3 regions of the Arthrobacter sp. CMU6 genome follow, and region 3 is predicted to be linked to each of the others. Evidence: predicted binding sites of a transcription regulator. Region 3 holds the regulator's gene; each other region holds the start of a gene.
The links. Region 3 encodes HrcA, which represses chaperone genes, less so after heat shock. Its sites were predicted from a motif close to TTNGCACTCGNNNNNNNCGAGTGCNAA; they were not measured.
Positions count from the first base shown of each region.

Region 1: AC5RWD_RS04395 (FmdB family zinc ribbon protein) is a predicted target of HrcA. The motif match lies at 1,762-1,788, and genes of this name have one in related genera.
Region 2: groES (co-chaperone GroES) is a predicted target of HrcA. The motif match lies at 2,187-2,213, and genes of this name have one in related genera.

Region 1 covers NZ_JBNHFL010000004.1:171,605-174,873, forward strand. Annotated here, with positions in the region: gene AC5RWD_RS04380 (GNAT family N-acetyltransferase) at 1-125, opposite strand, end outside; gene galU (UTP--glucose-1-phosphate uridylyltransferase GalU) at 132-1,037, opposite strand; gene AC5RWD_RS04390 (5-formyltetrahydrofolate cyclo-ligase) at 1,126-1,737, shown strand; gene AC5RWD_RS04395 (FmdB family zinc ribbon protein) at 1,885-2,172, shown strand; gene cpaB (Flp pilus assembly protein CpaB) at 2,381-3,127, shown strand; gene AC5RWD_RS04405 (hypothetical protein) at 3,231-3,269, opposite strand, start outside.
Region 2 covers NZ_JBNHFL010000004.1:194,721-197,989, forward strand. Annotated here, with positions in the region: gene groL (chaperonin GroEL) at 42-1,652, opposite strand; gene groES (co-chaperone GroES) at 1,738-2,031, opposite strand; gene AC5RWD_RS04485 (hypothetical protein) at 2,249-2,650, opposite strand; gene AC5RWD_RS04490 (THUMP-like domain-containing protein) at 2,705-3,269, shown strand, end outside.
Region 3 covers NZ_JBNHFL010000012.1:34,009-37,277, reverse strand. Annotated here, with positions in the region: gene AC5RWD_RS10315 (DUF4870 domain-containing protein) at 1-336, opposite strand, end outside; gene AC5RWD_RS10310 (DUF3097 domain-containing protein) at 460-1,311, opposite strand; gene hrcA (heat-inducible transcriptional repressor HrcA) at 1,524-2,537, shown strand; gene dnaJ (molecular chaperone DnaJ) at 2,596-3,269, shown strand, end outside.

The DNA.
Region 1 (3,269 bases), on a different contig from region 3:
GGCGCCAGCCAGTCGCTGTTGCGGGAACGGACCTCAGTCCACTCTTTCCGGTCCCGGTACCTGATGGGCCGCAGGACAATGTCCCCGCACTCCAGCGTGACCGGCCAGATGTGGCTGACCCTCATGAAAGGCTACTCGGACAGACGGCTGGCAATTTCCGGAAGCCAGGCACGCAGGCCAGGTCCGAGGTCTTCGCTGTCGATGGCCAGCTCCACGCAGGCCTTGAGGTAGCTGAGCTTGTCCCCGGTGTCGTAACGGCGGCCACGGAAGACGACGCCATACACACCGCCGCCTTCGCCGTCCCTGCTGGCCAGCTCCTGCAGGGCGTCCGTCAGCTGGATCTCGCCGCCGCGGCCGGGTTCGGTCTTTTCCAGCACATCGAACACATCGGGGTGGAGCACGTACCGGCCGATGACAGCCAGGTTGGAGGGCGCCTCGTCGACGTCCGGCTTCTCCACCAGCTTGTTGATGCGGACGAAACCCTCGCCATCAATCTCGGAGATATCCGCGCAGCCGTAGGCGCTGATCTGGGACGGTTCCACCTCGATGAGCGCCACCACGGATCCGCCGGTCTTGGCCTGCACCTCAATCATGGTGCTCAGAAGTTCATCGCGGGCATCGATCAGGTCATCGCCGAGGAGAACGGCGAACGGCTCGTAGCCCACGTGCTGGCGCGCACGCAGCACCGCGTGGCCAAGGCCCTTGGGGTCTCCCTGGCGCACATAGTGGATGTCACCGAGGTTGCTCGCGGCCTGGATGGATTCCAGCTTTGCGGTGTCGCCCTTGGCCTCCAGCGTCGCTTCCAGGGCCGGGACGCGGTCGAAGTGGTCCTCGAGCGCGCGCTTGTTGCGTCCCGTGATCATCAGGACGTCGCTAAGGCCCACCTTGACGGCCTCCTCGACGACGTACTGGATGGCCGGCTTGTCAACCACCGGCAGCATTTCCTTGGGCATGGCCTTGGTGGCAGGCAGGAACCTGGTGCCGAGCCCAGCAGCGGGGATTACGGCCTTGCGGACTGAACAATTAGTGGAAGTCACTGGTCTAATCTATCCGAGGGAACATTCATACGGTAAATGCTTCCGGGAGTGGCCCGGCCGCCTGCCGCTGCGACAAAGGATGACATCCATGCCAACAGGGACCATGCCGTCGAAGGACGGGATCCGTTCGCGGCACCGGCAGATCCGGGCCACGATGACAGCAACGGACCTTGCAATGGCCGGCGACGGCATCGCCACCCATGGGCTGCCCTGGGCCGAAGCCATCGCTGCGGGCAGGCCGGCCACGTTCACTGCCTATCTCGGCGTCGACTTCGAACCGCCAACACTTCCCCTGCTGCATGCGCTGCATGAGGCCGGCCACAGCATCCTGCTCCCTGTCTGCGAACCGGACCGGGAGCTCAGCTGGGTTTTCTGGACCCCCGACAGCGAGTTCATCCGCAGCAGGTACGCGCCCATCCAGGAACCCGCGGGTGAGCGACACGGCCTGGATACGGTGCGGACAGCGGCCGGAATGTTCATGCCGGCGACGGCGGTTGACCGCAGCGGCAACAGGATCGGACAGGGCGGCGGCTACTACGACAAGTTCCTGGCTGCAGCCAACGCCGGCGGCCTGCACCTTCCGAAGGCCGCCATCATCTACGACTCCGAACTCCTGCCGGCCCAGTCAATCCCGGCTGAGGACTTCGACCGCCCAGTCGAGGCAGTGCTGATGCCCTCCGGGCTGGTAGCCTTCGCGTGACCGCGCCCGAGCGGGGTGATAGAATTGGCACTCAGGCCCTGCGACTGCTAATGGAGGCATTTCCGCCGCGGTGATCCGTTGAGGAGAATCCGGGAAATGAAGCCAGGCAGCACGGGACCTGTCGTTTGTCCAAGAGGAGGATCTACAGTGCCCACGTATGCCTATGCCTGCAAGGATTGCAGCCATGCCTTCGACATCGTGCAGTCTTTCACCGACAGCACTCTGACGTCCTGCCCCGAATGCCAGGGCACGCTCCGCAAGAAGTTCAACAGCGTGGGCGTGGTCTTCAAGGGCTCGGGCTTCTACCGGACTGATTCGCGCGATTCCAAGGGCAGCACCGTCTCGCCCTCCCCCGCTGCGTCAGCGCCGGCCGCCCCGGCTGCCTCCTCTTCGTCTGCATCTTCCGCTGCCCCGGCGGCGGCAGCCGCGAGCTAGGCGAGTTCCTGCGGCACCTGCCGCCTTCAGGCTCAGAGAGTCCGGCCGGGATTACCCCGCCGGACTCTCGCGCTTCCATTAGGTACCCCTCCGGCGCGCCTGCCGGTGCGCGCTTGCACGTCAGTCTTCAGATGCGCCTCGAAGCGCTTTTCCACATACGGCTAGTGCCACCTGTCATGAGCCGACGGGTGGCCCGTAGCGTGGCGGCATGCCAGCTACCGGAATATTCCCTGCAAGGGCATCCCGCCCGGCCCTTCGCCCCGGCCGCGCCCACGCATTGCCCGGTTCTGCCGCCCGCCCGCGTCCGCCCGGACGGCGCTTCGCGGGATGGCTGAACCGTAACCGCCGTCTTGCCGTGGCACTCCTGCTCTGCGCAGCCGCGGGAATCGCCGTCCACCAGCTCACTCCTGCCCCTGCCCAGACCGTGAACGTTCTGGCCGCGGCCCGTGACCTTCCAGCCGGAGCGAGTCTGGCCAGGAGCGACGTCAGTTCCGTCAGCGTTCCGCCGGCCCTGGTGCCTGACGGGACTTTCGCTGACAGCTCCGGAGTGGACGGCAGGCAGCTGGCAGCGCCGCTCCGCAAGGGCCAGCTCCTCACCAACGCGCAGTTGGTGGGGCCGGGCCTGCTGACGGGAGCGCCGCCCGGGTCCGCGGCGGTGCCGCTGCGGATGGCAGATCCGTCGTCCATCCAACTGGTGTCCCCCGGGCAACTGGTGAACGTCGTTCTGACAAGCGGCAACGGCTACGAGCAGGCATCAGCCTCGAAGGTCCTTGCCAAGTCGGTGCCCGTCCTGTGGACCTCCGGCCGGGAAGGGCAGGGCGGCCAGTGGCTTGCCGCCGGGGATTCTGACGGGCTGCTGGTCGTTGCTGCCACTCCTGCCCAGGCCAGTGCCTTGGCGGGCGCGTCAACCCAGGGAAAGCTGTTTTTTGTCCTGGTGGGATCCGGTGCCGGGTGAGCAGGCCCGTGCAAAACACCAGACCCGTGCGAGTCCTCAGGTGCGAGTCCTCAGACCGGTGCGAACCTCTGGTCTGTGGGAATCCGGCGTGTTTGCCGATGGTTCAGCCCCAGTGCGGGGGCTTCTGCTCCTTCAGCCAGGC
Region 2 (3,269 bases), on a different contig from region 3:
GGACCGGACCTCCTTGTGAAACCGCGAGAGCGGGCTGCAGCCTAGTGGCTGTGGCCTGCGTGCTCGTTTTCCTCGGCGGGCTTGTCGGCCACGAGGGTCTCGGTGGTGAGCACCAATGCAGCGATGGAGGCTGCATTGCGCAGGGCGGCGCGGGTGACCTTGACGGGGTCGATGACGCCCGCCGCGATCAGGTCCTCGTACTCGCCGGACTTGGCGTTGAAGCCGTGGTTGTTGTCCTGCTCGGCAACCCGGGCGGCCACAACGTAGCCGTCGTGGCCGGCGTTCTGGGCGATCCAGCGCAGCGGCTGGACCAGTGCACGGCGGACGATGCCGACGGCAGCAGCCGCGTCACCTTCGAGTGCCGTGACAGCGGGGTCCTCGTCCAGTGCCTTCAGTGCGTGGATCAGGGCGGAACCGCCGCCGGCCACGATGCCTTCTTCGAGGGCGGCACGGGTGGAGGACACTGCATCTTCGATGCGGTGCTTCTTTTCCTTCAGCTCAACCTCGGTGGCTGCGCCGACCTTGATCACGCCGATGCCGCCGGCCAGCTTGGCCAGGCGTTCCTGCAGCTTTTCCCGGTCCCAGTCGGAGTCGGTCCGGGTCAGCTCGGCACGCAGCTGGGCAACACGTGCAGCGACGTCCTCGGCGGAACCAGCGCCGTCAACGATGGTGGTGTTGTCCTTGGTCACCGTGATGCGGCGGGCGGTACCCAGCACCTCGAGGCCCACGGAGTCCAGGCTCAGGCCCAGCTCGGGGGACACAACCTGGGCGCCGGTCAGCGTGGCGATGTCCTGCAGCATGGCCTTGCGGCGGTCGCCGAAGCCCGGAGCCTTGACGGCAACCACGTTCAGGGTGCCGCGGATGCGGTTGACGATCAGCGTGGACAGGGCCTCGCCGTCGACGTCCTCGGCGATGATGAACAGCGGCTTGGAGCTCTGCAGCGCCTTTTCCAGCAGCGGCAGGAATTCCTGCACCGAGGAGATCTTGCCCTGGTTGATCAGGATGAGGGCGTCCTCGAGGACGGCTTCCTGGCGCTCGGTGTCCGTGATGAAGTACGGGGACAGGTAGCCCTTGTCGAACTGCATGCCTTCGGTGAGGGCCAGTTCGGTCTGCGTGGTGGAGGACTCCTCGATGGTGATCACACCATCCTTGCCCACCTTGCCGAATGCCTCGGCGAGCAGCTCGCCCACCTCGTCGCTCTGGGCGGAGATGGCGGCAACGTTGGCCACCTGGGTGCCCTCGACGGGACGGGCGTTCTCCAGCAGGCGTGCTGCGATGGCCTCGACGGAGACCTCGATGCCGCGCTTGATCTGGCCCGGAGCGGCGCCGGCGGCAACGTTGCGCAGGCCTTCCTTGACCAGTGCCTGGGCAAGCACGGTAGCCGTGGTGGTGCCGTCACCGGCGACGTCGTTCGTCTTGGTGGCGACTTCCTTGGCCAGCTGGGCGCCAAGGTTCTCGTACGGGTCGTCCAGCTCGATTTCCCGGGCGATGGTGACGCCGTCGTTGGTGATGGTGGGGGCGCCCCACTTCTTGTCCAGCACGACGTTGCGGCCGCGGGGACCAAGCGTCACCTTAACCGTGTTGGCGAGCTTGTCGATGCCGGCTTCAAGCGACCGGCGGGCAGCGTCATTAAACGCAAGCTGCTTTGCCATGGTTTGTCCTTTCAAGACAGAACCCCGTGCAGCCGACCGGTCAGACACAAATCAGACGCGGAAGGCGGCACGGGGATCCAGAGAGTTACTTAACGACGATCGCCAGAACGTCGCGGGCGGAGAGCACGAGGTACTCGGTGCCGCCGGTCTTGACTTCAGTTCCGCCGTACTTGGAGTAGATGACGACGTCGCCAACGGCTACGTCGACCGGTACGCGGTTGCCGTCTTCGAAGCGGCCGGGGCCTACTGCAACAACTTCGCCTTCTTGCGGCTTCTCCTGCGCGGAGTCCGGGATGACCAGGCCGGAAGCCGTGGTCTGCTCGGCTTCGAGCGGGCGGACAACAATACGATCCTCAAGAGGCTTAATAGAGACCGACACTCGGACCTCTCCTTTTCGTCAAAATTCATGGACAGTAAAACTGTTGCGCCGTGGCGGCATACCGTCGTCGCGGTGCCGGCAGCAGCCAGGCTGGCAGCTCTTCGTGTGTTAGCACCCTCCTAGGGAGAGTGCTAATGATGACTCTATGTAAGGGGTTAGCACTCGGTCAAGGTGAGTGCCAGAAATTCATCTGCCGTAACCCGCGCAGACCCGTCGTTCAGCGCCCGGCGAGGTCGTCGAACCCCAGGTCCTCGCCGCCGTCGGCGTCTTTGTCTCCGGCCTTCCGCTGTTCGCGGACAAGCACGACGGCGGCCGCCGCCGCGGTCACGATCGACACGATGAGCACCACGATCCCGCCAACACGCGCGCCCAGGTACAGGTCCCGGATCTGCCGGGCTTCTTCGGTGGCGTCGCTGATGTTTTTGCCGCCCACCGAGTAGACGGTGGCATTGAAGGAGTCCAGCAGGAAGATAATCACCAGCAGGACCAAGCAGACGACGGCAGCCACGGCTCCGGCGATCAGTGCGGACCGTGCATACCGGACCAGGCGGCTATGCTCCGCCGGGCCGGGGTTGGTGCTTTCGGGCTGACCGGGGGTGGGCGTTTCGCTGGATTCCATTCAGACCACCCTATCGGGAAGAGCTTGGGCGGCCGCTCCACTAGGCTTGATCCCATGTCTGAAGCACCGCAGGACCAGATCGCCCCGCTCCTCACAGAAGAAGGATGGGAGCTGCTGGCCTCGCTCGGACCCTACCGGGAGGACGATTCCTTCGCCCTCAGCTCGAGCCTCCGCAAGTCCGGCCACTCCCCCGAACTCGTGTCCGCCGTGCTCACGCAGTCACGGCTCCGGACCAGGGCCGAGGCCAAGTTTGGCGAGTTTGCCCAGCAGATGCTGTTCACGCAGGCCGGCCTGGAGCAGGCCACCCGGCTCAACGTCGCGGCCCGGCACGCCCAGCGCTTTGCCCAGGCGGGCGTCCGCCACGTTGCCGATCTGGGCTGCGGCCTCGGCGCGGATGCCATGGCCCTGGCGTCGCTGGACATCGCCGTGACCGCCGTGGAGGTCGACGAGACCACGGCCGCCTGCGCCACGATCAACCTCATTCCCTTTCCGCACGCCACGGTGGTCCATTCGGATGCCACGTCGGTGGAGCTGGCGGACGGGGCGGGCGTCTGGCTGGATCCCGCCCGGCGCACCACCACCACATCCGGCACCAAGCGGATCTGGGACCCCGAGGCGT
Region 3 (3,269 bases):
CAGCGCAATCCAGATGAGCGTGGCCACGACAGCGAACAGGTTGCCGACGACGGGAAGAAGCACCAGGAGGTTGGCCACGAAGGCTGCAATCGTCGGCGGCAGGGTGAAGTTGAGGGCTTCTTTGGACTCCTGCGCGGTGAACGGGCCGCGGTCACGGAAGATCAAGTAAATCAGCAGTGCCGGAACACAGCCGAGGATGCCGCCGAAGTGCGCGAGGGTGGCCCACTGCCGGTCCTCGCTGGCGGTCAGCGGAAGCGCGTTGGCCGGAACCCCATGGTACTGGGGCAGGTCCTGGCCGGACTGTGTGTCCCTGCGGTCGCGAGCGTCTTCTGCCACGGTGTCTTCCTTTAGCTTGCGTTGGTGCGATGGTGGCGCCGGGCCCGCGGTGCGGTGGCGCCGTACCAAGGATACCGGCCCGTAGGGCAATCGCGGGCTCAACGCCCAATCGCGGGACCGGAGCTACGGAACTGTTAGGAAATCGATGACCTCTTCCACCCGGCCCAGGAGGGCCGGCTCCAGGTCAGCGTAGGTGCGCACGGCGCCGAGGAGTTTCTGCCAGCCGAGGCCGATGTCTTCCTTCGTCTCGTGCGGCCAGCCGAAGGCCGTCAGGATGCCGGTTTTCCAGTCAGTGCCGCGCGGCACCACAGGCCACTGCGGGATGCCCAGTACGGAGGGCCGGATCGCCTGCCAGACGTCGACGTAGGGGTGGCCCACGATCAGCACGTTCCCGGCGGCGCCGGGGGACGCCATCACGGCGTCGGCGATCCTGGACTCCTTGGAATCGGGGACCAGGTGGTCCACCAGAACGCCCAGCCGACGGCCGGGACCGGGGCGGAAGGAGGCGACGGCCGCCGCCAGGTCGTCGATGCCATGGAGGGGTTCGACGACGATGCCCTCCACCCGGAGATCGTCACCCCAGACTTTTTCCACGAGTTCGGCGTCATGCTTGCCTTCAACCCAGATCCGGCTGGCCTTGGCGACCTGCGCGCGCTGCCCTTCCACCCGCACCGAACCCGACGCCGTCCGTGCAGCGCCCTGCCCTGCGGGCTTCGCTTTGGGGGCCGGGGGCATCAGCCGGATCGGCTGCCCCTCCAGGAGGAATCCGAAGCCCAGTTTGAAGGACCGCGACTTTCCGCGGCGGTCTTCGAGCGCCACCAGGTGCATGCCGCCGGACTTCTCCACCCGGGTTACTGCACCCACCCAGCCGGACTGGACGTCCTCGAGCACCATGCCGCGCTCCACCGGCACCTCGGGAAGGCTGTTCTTCGCGGGCGCTGCCATTTCCTGCGGGCCCCAGGTCTGGTACTGCATTCGTTCACCGCTCTGCACTCGGAAGGAGCCGCTCCGGCCGCGGGGATGCCGCCGGGGGACAGGCGCCCGGAATTTCGCCCGGAGCGGTACCAATGCTAACAACGCGGCGACTCATATTAGACTTGTTAGCACTTAGGCATGTCGAGTGCTAACCACAGCGTCTGCGGGCAGGATTAATGCCCCGCGCGGTTACGGCCAAAAGGAGGTGGACTGTGAGCGAACCACGGAAGCTTGAGGTGCTGCGCGCCATCGTGGAGGACTATGTCCATTCCCGCGAACCCGTCGGCTCCAAGGCCCTGGTGGAGCGACACCACCTCGGCGTTTCCAGCGCCACCATCCGCAACGACATGGCGGCGCTGGAGGACGAGGGCCTCATCACCGCCCCGCACACCAGCGCGGGCAGGATTCCCACGGACAAGGGTTACCGCCTGTTCGTCGACCAGATCTCGGCGGTCAAGCCGCTCTCCCCGGCGGAGAAGCGCGCCATCCAGACCCTGCTCGAGGGGTCCGAGGATCTTGACGACGTCCTGGACCGGACGGCCCGGCTCCTGTCGCAGCTGACCAACCAGGTCGCCGTCGTGCAGTACCCGCACCTGAGCCGCGCCGTGGTGCGGCACATTGAATTCGTGCTGCTGGCGCCCCGGAAGGTGCTGATCGTGCTGATCGCCGACTCCGGCAAGGTTGACCAGCGCGTCGTCGACGCCGGGCAGGACCTGTCGGACGACACGGTCGCCGCACTGCGCACCCGGTTCCTGACCGGTGTGGCCGGAACACCGGTGGCCATGCTGCCCCAGCACCTGGCCGCCGTCGTGGCCGGCTGCACTCCCGCCGAACGCCCCGTCGCCATGGCCCTCGGCAAAGGGCTTGAGGGCCTCGCCCACAACAGCCGGGAAGACCGGATGGTCCTTGCCGGAACGGCCAACCTGGCGCGGTCCAATGTTGACTTCCCGCTCAGCATCGGACCCGTGCTGGAGGCCCTCGAGGAGCAGGTGGTGATGCTGCGGCTCCTGAGCGACATGGCGCAGGACCCTCGCGGCGTGGCCGTCAGCATCGGCCGGGAGAACCCCTACGACGGGCTGGCCGAGGCGTCGGTTGTGGCCACCGGCTACGGCCCCGACGCCACAGCCAAGGTGGGCATCCTCGGCCCCACCCGGATGGACTACCCCACCACCATGGCCGCCGTGCGCGCGGTGGCCCGCTACCTTTCGAGGATTCTGGGCCCGTGACAGCACGCCCCGGACATTCTTTGACCACAGGCAGTACAACCAGGAAGAGATACGAACTTTGAGCAGCCACTACGACGTTCTTGGAGTCTCCCCGGAAGCCACCGGCGAGGAGATCAAAAAGGCCTACCGCAAGCTGGCCCGCTCGCTTCACCCGGACGTCAACCCCGGGGACGACGCCGCCGAACGGTTCAAGGCCGTCACCCACGCTTACGAGGTGCTGTCCGATCCGCAGAAGCGCAGGGTCTACGACACCACGGGCAACGAGAACGGCACCGACAACGGCTTCGGCGGCGGCTACGCCGGCCAGGGCTTCGCGTTCCAGGACATCTTTGACACCTTCTTCGGCGCCGGCGGCACGTCCGGGCCCGCGTCGCGTGTCCGCCGCGGCCAGGACGCGCTTATCAGCGTCCGGATCGACCTCCGCGATGCTGTCTTCGGCGTCAACAAGAAGCTGGAAGTGGACACGGCCGTCACCTGCCCCACCTGTGAAGGCTCCTGCTGCCGCGAGGGAAGCCACCCGGAACGCTGCGACATCTGTGGCGGCAGCGGCCAGGTGCAGCGGGCGGTCCGTTCCATCCTCGGCCAGGTCATGACCGCCGCACCCTGCGGATCCTGCGAGGGCTTCGGCACGGTCATCAAGGACCCTTGCAACGAGTGCAGCGGCCAGGGCCGCATCCGCAGCCGCCGGTCCCTGACCATCAAGGTTCCGGCCGGCGTTGCCACCGGAACGCG